One region of the Mycobacterium sp. 134 genome, then DNA from elsewhere that is predicted to be linked to it. Evidence: riboswitches for the same ligand, from Rfam matches in the RefSeq annotation. Region 1 holds a riboswitch; the other holds the start of a gene.

What was found. Region 1 has a riboswitch for glycine ahead of gcvP (aminomethyl-transferring glycine dehydrogenase). Riboswitches for the same ligand answer to the same signal wherever they lie in the genome.
Region 2: another riboswitch for glycine. It lies ahead of gcvP (aminomethyl-transferring glycine dehydrogenase); the one in region 1 lies ahead of gcvP (aminomethyl-transferring glycine dehydrogenase).

Annotation. Positions count from the first base shown of each region.
Region 1 covers NZ_JBLVUN010000008.1:2,969,502-2,976,907, forward strand. The annotation lists gene ACNQVK_RS18975 (DUF881 domain-containing protein) at 1-788, shown strand, start outside; gene ACNQVK_RS18980 (small basic family protein) at 817-1,149, shown strand; gene ACNQVK_RS18985 (DUF881 domain-containing protein) at 1,151-2,098, shown strand; gene gcvH (glycine cleavage system protein GcvH) at 2,136-2,531, shown strand; gene garA (glycogen accumulation regulator GarA) at 2,721-3,200, shown strand; partial or broken gene ACNQVK_RS19000 (MerR family transcriptional regulator) at 3,204-3,949, shown strand; gene ACNQVK_RS19005 (bifunctional nuclease family protein) at 4,073-4,567, shown strand; gene ACNQVK_RS19010 (MerR family transcriptional regulator) at 4,823-5,443, shown strand; glycine riboswitch at 5,559-5,657, shown strand; gene gcvP (aminomethyl-transferring glycine dehydrogenase) at 5,811-7,406, shown strand, end outside.
Region 2 covers NZ_JBLVUN010000008.1:6,014,860-6,022,265, forward strand. The annotation lists gene glyA (serine hydroxymethyltransferase) at 1-524, opposite strand, end outside; gene gcvH (glycine cleavage system protein GcvH) at 527-925, opposite strand; gene gcvT (glycine cleavage system aminomethyltransferase GcvT) at 937-2,049, opposite strand; gene gcvP (aminomethyl-transferring glycine dehydrogenase) at 2,046-4,919, opposite strand; glycine riboswitch at 5,070-5,160, opposite strand; gene speB (agmatinase) at 5,196-6,197, opposite strand; gene ACNQVK_RS33770 (TOBE domain-containing protein) at 6,366-6,578, shown strand; gene ACNQVK_RS33775 (TetR/AcrR family transcriptional regulator) at 6,596-7,171, opposite strand; gene ACNQVK_RS33780 (SDR family NAD(P)-dependent oxidoreductase) at 7,207-7,406, opposite strand, start outside.

The sequences.
Region 1 (7,406 bases):
TCGATCCCGGTTATGCCGCGGCGGCCGCGGCTCGTGAAGCCGGTGACCGCCCGCGCCGGCGGTTCGGCGATTTCGCGTGGATGTTGGTGGGCGCGGGCGCGATCGCCACGGTGTTCGCCGTGGCGGCCGGTCAGGCCCAGACCGCGGCCCCGGCCGCCCGGGAAGCCCAGCACACACTGGCAGGCCGGGTGCGGGCGGCTCAGATCGGTGCTGACAAGGCCAGTTCCGAGCGCAACGCACTCGTGGATCAGGTGGACGCCGAGCGCCGCAGCAGGCTCGGCATGGACGAGAACGGCCAGCGTCTGCTCGGCAGCCTGGACACGGCCAACATCGAAGCCGCGGCCATTCCGATGATCGGTCCCGGGCTGACCGTCACGGTGACCGACCCCGGCCTGTCCAAAGATCTGAGCGACGTGTCCAAACAGCGGGTTGCCGGTGGTCAGCAGATCATCCTCGACCGGGATCTGCAGCTGGTGGTGAACTCGCTGTGGGCCAGTGGGGCAGAGGCGGTTTCGGTGGGCGGTGTGCGGGTCGGTGCCGGTGTCACGATTCGCCAGGCGGGCGGAGGGATTCTGGTCGACAACCAGCCGATCACGAGTCCGTATGTCATTGTGGCCATCGGACCGCCGAAGGGGATGGCCGATACTTTCGATCGCACTCCGGGTCTGCAGCGGCTGCGGCTGCTGGAGACCTCCTACGGGGTCGGGGTGAACGTGAGTGCGGGCGACGGGCTGACCGTGCCCGCGGTGTCGGTACGAGATGTCAACTTCGCCAAACAGATTGGATAGGCCTGACGTGCACAGGATTGACCGTTAGATGATCGGGATCGTCGCACTGGTCGTCGGGATCGTGCTCGGGTTGGTGTTCCACCCCAGCGTTCCCGAGTTCGTCGAGCCGTATCTTCCGATCGCCGTGGTGGCGGCACTCGACGCGGTCTTCGGCGGGTTGAGGGCCTACCTGGAGCGGATATTCGACGCCAAGGTGTTCGTGGTGTCGTTCGTGTTCAACGTGCTGGTCGCCGCGTTGATCGTCTACGTCGGCGATCAATTGGGCGTCGGTACCCAGTTGTCGACGGCGATCATCGTGGTCCTCGGCATCCGGATCTTCGGCAACGCCGCGGCGCTGCGGCGCAGGTTGTTCGGCGCCTGACATGAGCGAACCCGAATCTCCGCCCCCGGCCGAGCCGGACGAGCCGGCCGGCACCCCCGAGCCGGACCGGGCCGAGGCGCAGGCTGATGCCCAGCCCGCGGCGCAGGCCGAAGAAGCTCAGGCCGAACAAGCTCAGCCGGAACCGGCGCCGGAACATCACGCCGAGCACCATGCCGAGCACCACGGCCGCCACGAGATGCCCGCGGATGTCTCGCCACGCCGGTTCCGGAATCTTCGGATCGTGCGCCGCAGCCGTTCGCAGCTGATGTTCGGCGGCCTCGGGGTGCTGCTGTGCATTCTGCTGGGCATGGCGATCGTCACACAGGTTCGCCAGAACGAGTCCGGAGATTCGCTGGAGACCGCCCGGCCGGCGGATCTGCTGGTGCTGCTGGATTCTCTGCAGCAACGTGAGGGCTCGCTCAACACCGAGGTGGCCGATCTGCAGCGGACCCTGCAGCAGTTACAGGCATCCGGCAGCAGCGATCAGGCCGCGATCGAGAACGCGCAGTCCCGGCTGGAGGCGTTGTCCATCCAGATCGGCACGGTGGCCGCGACGGGTCCGGGAGTGACGCTCACCATAGAGGACAACGCGCCCGGGGTGCCTGCCGAGACGATGCTCGATGTGATCAACGAGCTGCGTGCCGCCGGCGCCGAGGCCATCGAGATCCGCGGCGGCGATCAGCAATCCGCGGTGCGGGTGGGCCTGGACACCTGGATAATCGGTGCGCCCGGGGCGCTCACCGCCGACGACGTGACCCTGCGGCCACCGTATTCTGTTCTGGCGATAGGGGATCCGCCGACGCTGGCGGCCGCGATGAACATTCCCGGCGGGGCAATGGACAGCGTCAAACGCGTCGGCGGCACGATGGTGGTACAACAAGCCGAGCGTGTCGACGTCACCGCCTTGCGGCAACCGAAACCACGCCAATACGCTCAGCCCGTCAAGTGAGTACAGCAACCCATCGCCCGACAACCAAAGGAGCGCCGTGAGCGAGATCCCAGCCGACCTGTACTACACCTCGGAGCACGAGTGGGTACTGCGTACCGGTGACGACACGGTGCGCGTCGGCATCACCGATTACGCGCAGTCCGCCCTCGGCGATGTGGTGTTCGTGCAGCTGCCCGACGTCGGTGCCCAGCTGGCCGCGGGCGATGCGTTCGGCGAGGTCGAGTCGACCAAGTCGGTGTCGGACCTGTACGCCCCCGTGGCAGCGAAAGTCGTTGCGGTCAACGGTGATCTGGACGGTAGCCCGCAGCTGGTCAACTCCGACCCCTACGGCGAAGGCTGGCTGGTCGATCTGCGGCTCGAGGAGGGCACGCTCGAGGACGCGCTGGCCGGTTTGCTCGACGCGGACGGCTACCGCGCCGCCGTGACCGAGTGAGTAATTGTTAGGGTTTCCACGGCCGGTCGCCAAGACCGGTCGGGCCGTGCCCGGCGCGCAGATATCTTCCCCATCGGATCCGGCGGTGGTGGACCCAACGATGCCTGATGCGCGGTACGGTCGACATGAGACCGACGATGGGCTGGGGCCACGCCGGGCAACGCCACAGCAGCCAGTGAGGAGCAGCGGGTGACGGACAAGGACAGCAATTTGGGGGCCGACCAGTCGGAAGACGTGACGGTGGAAACCACATCGGTTTTCCGTGCGGACTTCTTGAACGAACTGGATGCGCCCGCAGCGGCCGGTACCGAAGGCGCCGTATCCGGTGTCGAGGGCCTGCCCGCGGGTTCGGCATTGCTCGTCGTCAAGCGCGGACCGAACGCCGGATCGCGTTTCCTGCTCGATCAGCCGACCACGTCGGCGGGTCGTCACCCGGACAGCGATATTTTTCTCGATGACGTGACGGTGAGCCGGCGACACGCCGAGTTCCGGTTGGAGAGCGGCGAGTTCCAGGTTGTCGACGTCGGCAGCCTCAACGGGACGTATGTCAACCGCGAGCCGGTCGATTCGGCCGTTCTCGCCAACGGCGACGAGGTGCAGATCGGGAAGTTCCGGCTGGTGTTCCTCACCGGTCCCCGCTCTGACGACGACAGCGGCTCCGCCAGCTAGCCGATGACTGCCCCCGACAGACCTGCACTGGCCGGGATGTCGATCGGCGCAGTGCTGGACCTGCTGCGGGGCGACTTTCCGGACATCAGCATCTCCAAGATCCGATTCCTCGAGGCAGAGGGACTAGTCACGCCGCAGCGCACCGCGTCGGGGTACCGGCGGTTCACCGCGTACGACTGTGCGCGATTGCGGTTCATCCTGACCGCGCAGCGTGACCAGTACCTGCCGTTGAAGGTGATCAAGGCCCAGTTGGACGCCCAACCCGACGGTGAGTTGCCACAGGCGGGATCCGCCTACGGTGTGCCGCGTTTGGTGCCGGTATCCGAGGGTGGGGACGGCTCGCCGGACGGCGCCGCCGGTGTTTCGGCGGTGGCGCCGCCGCAGGTCCGGCTGTCCCGCGAAGATCTGTTGGCCCGGTCGGGCATCGACGACGAGATGCTGGGGGCGCTGGTGCGCAACGGCATCATCACCGCCGGGCCGGGCTTTTCGATGAACATTCCGTGGTGATCGCGCAGTGTGCGCGCGCCCTCGGTGACTACGGTGTCGAGCCCCGACACCTGCGGGCGTTCCGCTCCGCGGCGGACCGGCAATCCGACCTGATCGCCCAGATCGCGGGCCCCGTGGGCAAGGCGAGCAAGGCCGGAGCCCGCGACCGCGCCGACGATCTGGCGCGTGAGGTGGCCGCCCTGGCGATCACCCTGCACACGTCGCTCATCAAGTCCGCCGTACGCGACGTTCTGGATCGCTGAGGACTAGACTCGTTTTGACGGCCAGTTCGTCTACGTCGGGACCCCTGGCAATGTGGTGATGGCGGACAGTGCGACGGACGAAGATTCGACGAAACGGCACGGCGGTGCGGAGGGCAGGCACAGATGGCTGAGGTTCGCGTGGTCGGCATTCGGGTGGAACAGCCGCAGAACCAGCCCGTGTTGCTTTTGCGGGAATCCAACGGTGATCGCTACCTACCGATCTGGATCGGGCAGTCGGAGGCTGCCGCGATCGCGCTGGAACAGCAGGGCGTCGAGCCCGCCCGGCCGCTCACCCACGACCTGATCCGAGATGTCATTACCGCCCTTGGGCATTCGCTCAAAGAGGTGCGGATCGTCGACCTGCAGGAAGGCACCTTCTACGCCGACCTGATCTTCGACCGCGACATCAAGGTGTCGGCCAGGCCCTCGGACTCGGTGGCGATCGCCCTGCGTGTCGGCGTCCCGATCTACGTGGAGGAGGCGGTGCTGGCCGAGGCCGGCCTGCTGATCCCGGACGAGAACGACGAAGAGGCTGCAGGCACTGTCCGCGAGGACGAGGTCGAGAAGTTCAAGGAATTCCTGGACAGCGTTTCCCCGGACGACTTCAAGGCCACATGACCGCCGCCCGCGCCGCTGCGCCGTCGCAGATCACGGATACGTCTCAAGTGGGCATACCGGTGTCAACACGCGGCGCGGGAGCCGATCGGGCGGGAATTCGGGCGCCATACTTTCTCTGCAGCGGGCATTCAGGGCTCGGCGGGAAGCGTATGCTCGACACATTCGAGCTCGCAGCAAACCGCCGCGGCACAGGTGGCCGCGGTACATGACGTAGTAGTACGACGCGGGCGAGTTCGAACGGCGAGAGGATTCACAGTGGGTGACACGCCACGGCAGGAAGAGCTGGATCTGACCACCGGGAGCGGCGCGGAGCCGCCTGTCAGGCCGGCCGGCGAACCCGTGCAGGGTGGGCTGTTCCCCGACGATTCGGTTCCTGACGAACTCGTCGGTTATCGCGGCCCGAGCGCGTGCCAGATCGCCGGGATCACCTACCGGCAGCTCGATTACTGGGCGCGCACCTCCCTGGTGGTTCCCTCCATCCGGGGCGCGGCCGGTTCGGGCAGCCAGCGCCTCTACTCGTTCAAGGACGTTCTGGTCCTCAAGATCGTCAAGCGGTTGCTCGACACCGGTATCTCGTTGCACAACATCCGGGTCGCGGTCGACCACCTGCGCCAACGAGGCGTGCAGGATCTGGCCAACATCACCCTGTTCTCCGACGGCACCACGGTCTACGAGTGCACGTCCGCCGAAGAGGTTGTCGACCTGCTGCAGGGCGGTCAGGGCGTGTTCGGCATCGCGGTATCCGGCGCCATGCGTGAGCTGACCGGCACCATCGCCGATTTCCCGGGCGAGCGTGCCGACGGCGGCGAGTCCATCGCATCACCCGAGGATGAGCTGGCGTCGCGGCGCAAAAGCCGCGACCGCAAGATCGGCTGACCCTCCCTCCCGACCAGACACCTAGGCGCCCCGCATCCGGTGATGCGGGGCACCTGCGCGTCGGTGCACGCTATGCGGAGAAGCCAGTGGATGCCCGGTAAGATGAGGGACGCATCGCCCTCGCGCGGGAGAGCTTCGTGACAGCCAGCCACGGACGCCGAAGGAGCAATACCTCTCCGTCAACCTCTCAGGCACCCAGGACCGCGCCAGGCCCCGATGCCTCTGGAAAGCGGTGCCCGCTGGGCACCCGCCCATGGGGAAAAGTCCTGCACCGGGGCTGAATCTCTCAGGCACCCGGACCGGGTCGACGACAGAGGGAGAGGGACTGCTACGACGTCTGAGCACGTCTGCGCCTCAGGAGAGTGTCGTGTCCGACCAGCATCAATCGCGTTTCTCCGATCGTCACATCGGCCCGGACGCCTCCGCCGTCAGCACCATGCTCGACGTGATCGGCGTGGCATCCCTCGACGAGCTCGCTGCCAAGGCGCTTCCGGCAGGCATCCTCGACGCGCTGTCGTCCGGTGGTGTCGCCCCGGGCCTGGAGGGTCTGCCCGCGCCGGCCACCGAGGAGGAGTCACTGGCCGAGCTGCGCGCGTTGGCCGACTCCAACACCACCGCGGTCTCGATGATCGGTCAGGGCTACTTCGACACCTTCACGCCCGCCGTGCTGCGGCGCAACATTCTTGAGAACCCCGCCTGGTACACCGCGTACACGCCGTACCAGCCCGAGATCAGCCAGGGCCGTCTCGAGGTCCTGCTGAACTTCCAGACCATGGTCTCGGATCTGACCGGCCTCGAGGTGGCCAACGCCTCGATGCTCGACGAGGGCACCGCCGCGGCCGAGGCCATGACGCTGATGCACCGCGCGACCAAGTCCAAGGCGAATCGACTCCTGGTCGACACCGACGTGTACGCGCAGACCGCGGCCGTGCTGGCCACCCGGGCGGAGCCGCTCGGCATCGAGATCGTCACGGCCGATCTGCGCCAGGGACTTCCGGACGGCGAGTTCTTCGGTGTCATCGTGCAACTGCCCGGAGCGAGCGGGCGGGTAGGCGATTGGTCCGCGCTGATCAGCGCAGCCCACGAGCACGGCGCGCTTGTCGCCGTCGGTGCCGACCTGCTGGCGCTGACCGTGATCACCCCGCCCGGCGAGATCGGCGCCGACGTGGCCTTCGGAACGAGCCAACGGTTCGGCGTGCCAATGGGATTCGGTGGACCCCACGCCGGCTATCTGGCCGTGCACGCCAAGCATGCCCGGCAGTTGCCGGGCCGGCTCGTCGGCGTCTCCGTCGACGCCGACGGCGCGCCGGCCTACCGCCTGGCGCTGCAGACCCGCGAGCAGCACATCCGCCGGGACAAGGCGACCAGCAACATCTGTACCGCACAGGTGCTGCTGGCGGTGATGGCCGCGATGTACGCCAGCTATCACGGCGCTCAAGGACTGACTGCGATCGCCCGCCGCGTGCACGGCCACGCCTCGGCGATCGCCGGCGCGCTGGGCGATGCGCTGGTGCACGACAAGTACTTCGACACCGTGCTGGCCCGGGTTCCCGGACGCGCCGACGCGGTGGTCGCGGCCGCCAAGGCCAAGGGGATCAACCTGTGGCGCGTGGATGCCGATCACGTGTCGGTGTCCTGCGACGAGGCGACCACCGATGCGCATGTGGCCGCGGTACTGGAGGCGTTCGGCGTCTCGGCCGCCGAACCGGTGTCGGCGGGCGTCGTGACGCGGACCTCGGAATTCCTCACGCACCCGGCGTTCAACAAGTACCGCACCGAGACCGAGATGATGCGTTACCTCCGGGCGTTGGCGGACAAGGACATCGCGTTGGACCGCAGCATGATTCCGCTGGGCTCCTGCACGATGAAGCTCAACGCGGCCGCTGAGATGGAGCCGATCACCTGGCCCGAGTTCGGCCGTCAGCACCCGTTCGCGCCGGCATCGGACAATCCGGGACTGCGC
Region 2 (7,406 bases), 3.0 Mb from region 1:
CATCCGCCGATGATCAGCTGCGGCCGATGTTCCCGCGCCGCTTCGGCAACGGCATCCATGTCGACGAGGAAGTCCTCCTTGGACACCCCGTAGGCGGCGACGTTGTACAGCTTTCCGGAGAAGTTCAGTCGCATGCCGTGGGTCAGGTGTCCACCGCAGTCCAGGGACAGGCCGAGGATGGTGTCGCCCGGTTTGATCAGCGCGTGCATGACCGCGGCGTTGGCCTGCGCACCCGAATGGGGTTGCACATTGGCGAATTCCGCGCCGAACAACGACTTCACCCGGTCGATGGCCAGCCGTTCGATCACGTCGATGTGCTCGCAGCCGCCGTAGTAGCGCCGGCCCGGATACCCTTCGGCGTACTTGTTGGTCAGTACCGAACCCTGCGCCTGCATGACCGCGAGCGGAGCGTGGTTCTCCGAGGCGATCATCTCCAGGCCCAGCCGCTGGCGGTGCAGTTCGTCGCCGATCGCCGAGTAGATCTCGGGGTCGAAGTCGGCGAGGCGTTCGTCGAGGACGCTCATGTCTAGGCCTCGCTCTTCTCTGCGTATTCGGCTGCGGTCAAGAGATTTCCCGCCTCGGTCGCCTGCACCTCGAACAGCCAGCCGGATCCGTAGGGGTCGGACGTGACGAGGGCGGGATCGTCGACGGCTTCGGTGTTGACCGCCGTGACGGTGCCGCTCACGGGCGGGTAGAGCTCGGACACAGTCTTGGTCGACTCCACCTCGCCGCAGGTCTCGCCCGCGGTGATGGTGGACCCGACCTCGGGCAGATCGAGGTACACCAGGTCACCGAGCGCGGCGGCGGCGACCGAGGTGATCCCGACCTTGACGGGGGTGTCCGGTAGTTCGGCGCCGGGTGCGATGAGCACCCACTCGTGCTCTTCGGTGTAGCTACGGTCGTCGGGGATTGTCTGAGTGGTCATGTCGGGTCCTTTCAGCTGCGGCGGTAGAACGGCGCCGGGGTGATTTCGAACTGTTCTTTCTTGCCGCGGATGTCGACCTGCACCACGGTTCCGGGTTCGGCCAGACTCGTGTCGAGGTAGGCCAGCGCGATCGGGTAGCCAAGGGTCGGCGACAACGCGCCCGACGTCACCATTCCCACCGCGGCCCCGTCGGTGTTCTCGACGGTGTAACCGGCCCGGGCCGCGCGGCGGGTCGCTCCCTTCAGCCCGACCAGGACCCGGGAGACCGGCAGCTCGGAAAGTCCTTGCAGCGCATCGCGTCCGATGAACTCCTTACCCAGGCGGACGACCTTGCCGAGGCCGGCCGCATACGGGTTGAGTTCGCGGGTGAGTTCGTGCCCGTAGAGCGCCATTCCGGCCTCGAGTCGCAAGGTGTCGCGGCAGGCCAGGCCCGCGGGCAACCCACCGACCTCGGTGGTGGCCGTCAGCAGGGCCCGCCACAACGCCACCGCCTGCGAGTTGGGCACGTAGAGCTCGAAGCCGTCCTCGCCGGTGTAGCCGGTGCGCGCCAACAGCACATCGATACCGGCGACCTGTGCCGCGGTCACCGCGTAGTACTTGAGATGCGCGACCAGTTCCAGCTGCTCGTCGGGCACCAGTGAGCTGACGATGCCTTCCGCCGCGGGCCCCTGAACGGCGATCAGCGCGGTGCTGGTCGACTGGTCGTCGACGTCGGCATCGAATTGCGCTGCCCGGCTCGACAGTTCGCGTGCCACCGTGGGGGCGTTCGCGGCGTTGGCGACCACCAGGAAGCGGTCGTCGGCGAGCCGGTAGACGACCAGATCGTCGATCACGCCGCCATCGGCGTCGCACATGAGCGAGTATTTGGCCCGGCCGGTGCCGATCTTGGACGCCTCGCCGACCAGGGCGAAGTCCAGCGCCTCGCCGGCTTGAGGTCCGGTGATGGCGATTTCGCCCATGTGGGACAGGTCGAACAGCCCGGCCGTCTCACGGACCGCCTTGTGCTCGGCCAGTTCACTGCCGTACTTCAACGGCATCGCCCAGCCGGCGAAGTCGGTGAACGCGGCACCCAGTCCCCGATGTTCATCGAGCAGCGGTGAGGCCGGGGTGTGGTTGTCGGTCATGCAAAAACCTCCTGGAGGATCTCGGCGGTGTCGGTTTGGAATGCCTCTGGCGCAGGGCACGAGCAGGCGAGGTTGCGGTCGCCGTGCACGCCGTCGATGCGGCGGACCGGCGGCCAGTACTTGTTGAGCCGCAGGGAAGCAACGGGATACGCCGCGTACTGCCTGCTGTACGGCAGGACCCACTCGGCGTCGGTGACCTGCTCGGCGGTGTGCGGAGCCTGCCGCAGCGGGCTGTTCTCGAGCGCCCACTCTCCCGAGCCGACCCGGCTGATCTCGTCGTGGATGCTGATCATGGCTTCGATGAACCGGTCCAGTTCGGCCAGGTCCTCGGATTCGGTGGGCTCCACCATGAGCGTTCCGCTGACGGGGAAGGACAGGGTCGGGGCGTGGAAACCGTAGTCGATCAACCGCTTTGCCACATCTTCCGCGGTCACTCCGGTGCGCTTGGTGATCTCGCGCAGATCGAGGATGCACTCGTGTGCGACCAACCCGGTTTCCCCGGTGTAGAGCACCGGGTAGTGCTCGGCCAGCGATGTCGCCAGGTAATTGGCCCCCAGCACCGCGGTCTTGGTTGCCGCGGTCAAGCCGTCGGGGCCCATCAGTGCCAGGTATGCCCAGGTGATCGGCAGAATGCCGGCCGAACCGTAGTTGGCGGCCGATACCGGCGCCGGTCCGTCCCGCAGCGGGTCACCGGGCAGGAACGGGGCCAGGTGCGCGCGGACCGCGACGGGTCCGACGCCCGGGCCACCGCCGCCGTGCGGGATGCAGAACGTCTTGTGCAGGTTGAGATGTGACACATCGCCGCCGAACTCGCCAGGTTTGGCAAGTCCCACAAGAGCGTTCAGGTTGGCGCCGTCGACGTAGACCTGTCCGCCGGCGCGGTGGACGAGATCGCACACGGTGCGGACGTCGGTTTCGTACACCCCGTGAGTGGACGGGTAGGTGAGCATGATCGCCGCGACCTGCCCGTCGTGGGCGGCGAGCTTGGCCTCCAGATCGTCGTGATCGATGTTGCCGTTGGCCGCCGTCTGCACGACGACCACGCGCATCCCGGCCAGGACGGCCGAGGCCGCATTGGTGCCGTGTGCCGACTGCGGGATGAGGCAGACGTCGCGGTGGTCCTCGCCGCGGGACCGGTGGTAGGCGTTGATGGCCAGCAGGCCCGCGAGCTCCCCCTGGGATCCGGCGTTGGGCTGCAACGAAACCCGGTCGTAGCCGGTGATCTCGGCCAGCCAGGTTTCCAGATTGCCGATCAGCTCGAGGTACCCCGCGGTCTGTTCTGCAGGCGCGTACGGGTGGATACCGGCGAACCCGGGCCAGCTGATCGGTTCCATCTCCGCCGCGGCGTTGAGCTTCATGGTGCAGGACCCGAGCGGGATCATGGTGCGGTCCAGCGCCAGATCCCGGTCCGAGAGTTCCCGCAGGAAACGCAACATCGCGGTTTCGGATCGATGCGTGTGAAACACGGGGTGCTGCAGGTACTCCGACGTGCGAAGCAGACCGGCAGGCAGCGCGAACGGACGATCGGTGGCCACCGGCGAAGCACCGAACACCTCGAGCACGCGCCCGACCACGTCCTCGGTGGTGCACTCGTCGCAGGTGATGCCGACGCGGTCGGCGTCGACCAGACGAAGGTTGATACCGGCCCGGTCCGCGGCCGCCACGATCTCGTGGGCGGTGCCAGGGACCCGCACCTGCACGGTGTCGAAGAACGAGTCGTGCGCGATCTCGCGCCCCGCGGCACGCAGACCGTCGGCCAGGGTGACGGCATGACCATGGACGCGGGTTGCGATGGCGCGCAACCCTTCCGGCCCGTGGTAGGCGGCGTACATGGCTGCGACGTTGGCCAGCAATGCCTGCGCGGTGCAGATGTTGCTGGTCGCCTTGTCGCGGCGGATGTGCTGCTCGCGGGTCTGCAGTGCGAGCCGGTAGGCGGGCTTGCCTGCCACATCGACAGATACCCCGACCAGGCGGCCGGGCAGCATGCGCTCCAGACCGGACCGCACCGCCATGTAGCCGGCGTGGGGACCGCCGAAGAACAACGGCACACCGAACCGCTGCGCCGAGCCCACCGCGATGTCGGCGCCCTGCTCGCCGGGGGCCGTGATCAGGGTCAGCGCCAGCAGGTCGGCGGCGACCGTGGTGAGCATGCCGCGCTCGTGTGCCGCGGCGACGAGCGGGGCGAGGTCACGCACCACTCCGCTGGCGCCCGGGGACTGGAAGACGACGCCGAAGGCGTCGCCGTCGGGCAGTGCCCCGGTCAGATCGGCGACCACCACCTCGACTCCGACGGCTTCGGCCCGCCCACGCACCACCGCGAGGGTCTGCGGCAGGCAATCGGCGTCCAGCACCACACGGTTGGACGACACCGTCTTGTTGGCCCGCCGCATCAACAGCACCGCCTCCATCACCGCGGTGGCCTCATCCAGCAGCGACGCACCGGCGACCGGCAGCGCCGTCAGGTCCTCGATCAGCGTCTGGAACGTCAGCAGCGCCTCGAGCCTGCCCTGCGAGATCTCCGGCTGGTACGGCGTATATGCGGTGTACCAGGCCGGCGACTCGAGCATGTTGCGGCGCAGGACCGCGGGGGTGATGGTGTCGTGGTAGCCGAGGCCGATCATCTGAATCCGCGGCTGATTGCGGTCGGCCAGCTCGCGCAGTGCCGCGAGGACCTGCTGTTCGGATCGCGCGGCGGGCAGCCGCAAGCCGTCGGTGCAGCGGATCTGCCGGGGCACCGCGCTGTCGATCAACTCATCGGTGCTGGCGAATCCGAGAACATCGAGCATGCGCCGCTCGCCCACTCGGTCAGGGCCGATGTGTCGGTCGCGAAAAGAGTTGTCGTCGTGGACAATTGCGGTGCACTCAGGCATGAGGTGACTCCGGTTTCGGGCACCGCGGTTACACGATGCGTCGTGAAGTGACACCTCCCCGCTCTGTCCTGAAACCTGAGAGTTTTAGCGCGTTGCGCCTTTCCCCTTCGGTAAGCCCGATCCTGCGATCGCGCTGTTCTCCAGAGTTGTCTCGACACTGCGGTATTGGGCCTGAGAGATTCCCGGGGAGGAGTTGCTCCTACGGCGCCTCCGGAATCGGAGGTTCTCCCACAATGCGTCATCGACGTATTGAGTTATGTGACGGATGCTACTCGATCAGGGCGCCGTGGCCGCAACCTCACCGTTGACGGGCAGATTCGACTGCCGTCCGGCGACCATGAGCGACACGATGTCGAACACCACCGTGGCCGCCGCCACGCTGGTGATTTCGGCATGGTCGTAGGCGGGGGCCACCTCGACGACGTCGGCGCCGACGATGTTGAGGCCGGACATCTTGCGCAGCATCTTCAGCAGCTCGCGCGAGGTCAGACCACCGGATTCGGGTGTGCCGGTGCCCGGGGCGAACGCCGGGTCGAGCACGTCGATGTCGATGGACAGGTACACCGGGAGGTCGTCGACCCGGCGGCGCACCACGTCGACGGCCGCGTCGGTGCCGATCACGTCGAGGTCGCCCGCCCGGATGATCTTGAATCCCATGCGGGCGTCGTCGTCGAGATCGATCTGGTCGTAGATCGGGCCGCGGATGCCGACGTGGATCGAGTGATCCTCGATCAGCAACCCCTCCTCGAACGCCCGGCGGAAGATCGTGCCGTGCGTGACCGGCGCGTTGAAGTAGGTGTCCCAGGTGTCCAGGTGCGCGTCGAAGTGGACCAGCGCGACGGGACCGTGCTTGGCGTGCAGGGCCCGCAGGTTCGGCAGCGCGATGGTGTGGTCACCGCCGATGGACACGATGCGACGGTCGCCGCCGGTGAGGATGTCGGAGGCGTGATCCTGGATCTGCCGGCAGGCCTCGTCGATGTTGTACGGCGTGACGGCGACGTCTCCGGCATCGACCACCTGCACGTGCTCCAGCGGCGCGACGCCGAGTTCGACGTGATAGCCGGGACGGAGGGTGCGCGCGGCCTGCCGGACCGCCATCGGACCGAATCGGGCACCGGGCCGGTAGGAGGTGCCGCCGTCGAAGGGCACGCCGAGGATCGCGATGTCGTAGTCGGACACCTCGTGGATGTCGGCGATCCGGGCGAAGGTGCCCTTCCCGGCGTAGCGCGGGACCTGGGTGGCGGGCAGTGCGCCGATGATGCCGTCATGCGTGCTCATCTGTGGTTTCCAGCCTTTCGACTCGCCGGGTGTTGACAGTCAGCATCACTCCCGGTGCACGCCCGCAGCGAGCAGACAATGCCCAAACACTGGCGAGTGCCTTTGAGCAATCGCACAAGCGCCTATCGTCAGAGCCGCACGTCAGCCACTGATCGACGGAGGTCCGCGATGCGTCTGTCCACCCGTAACCAGCTCACCGGCACGGTCACCGAGGTCACGATCGGCGCGGTCATGGCGACCGTGAAGGTCAAGCTCGACGGCGGTGACCAGATCGTCACGGCCTCCATCACGAAGGAAGCCGTCGAGGAACTGGGTCTGGCGCCGGGCACCGCGGCGACGGTGCTGGTCAAGTCGACCGAGGTGATGCTCGGCGTCGACTGACGTCGGATACGCCCGCCTCAGTCCGCCTGCAGCAGGTCCACCAGCGCAACGGCCAGGTCGTGCAGGCCTGCGTCGAGCGAGTAGCTCTCCTCGGTGGTCCAGCTGATGACGCCGCCGACCAACGCGCCGACGATGATGTCGGCCAGGGTGCGCGGATCGTGTTTACGCGTGACCTCCCCCCGCGCGACACCGTCCTCGATCAGTTCGACGAACGTCTGGTGCAGTCCGTAGCCCCGCGGCAGCCGCAATCCGGTGGTGGCGAACAACGCCCCGATCAGTTCGCGGTAGGTGTCGCCGGACCGGGTCAGCGTGCCGGCGATGTCGTCGAAAAGCCCGATGAGTCGCGCCGGCACCGGCTCGCCCGACCGGTCGCGCAACACCTCCTGAAGGTTGAGCAACCGCTGCTCGGCCAGCGCGGCCAGCATGTCCTGCCGGGTGGCGAAGTGGTTGAAGAAGGTCCGGTTCGCAACGTCGGCCCGCTCGCAGATGTCCTCGATCTTGGTGGCGTCGACGCCCTGCGACAGGAACAGATCGAATGCGGCCTGCAGTATGCGCTCGCGCACTTCCTGCTTGCGCCGCTGCGTTCGATCCATGGCCACCGACCTTACCGATGGCCCGGCAAAGCCGGTCAGCTGCACAGTGATTCCGACAGGCCCCACAGCTGTGCCGCCCGGTCCGGATCGACCGCATACGGGACGAGTTCGGGCCGGATCCGGCAGTCTGCCAGGTACACCGAACCGACCCCGGTCAACTCCGGGCTCACCGCGGCCCACACCTGCGTCGCCGCCCCCTGGTCGGGGAGCACGAAGTCGTGACGGACGTCGATAC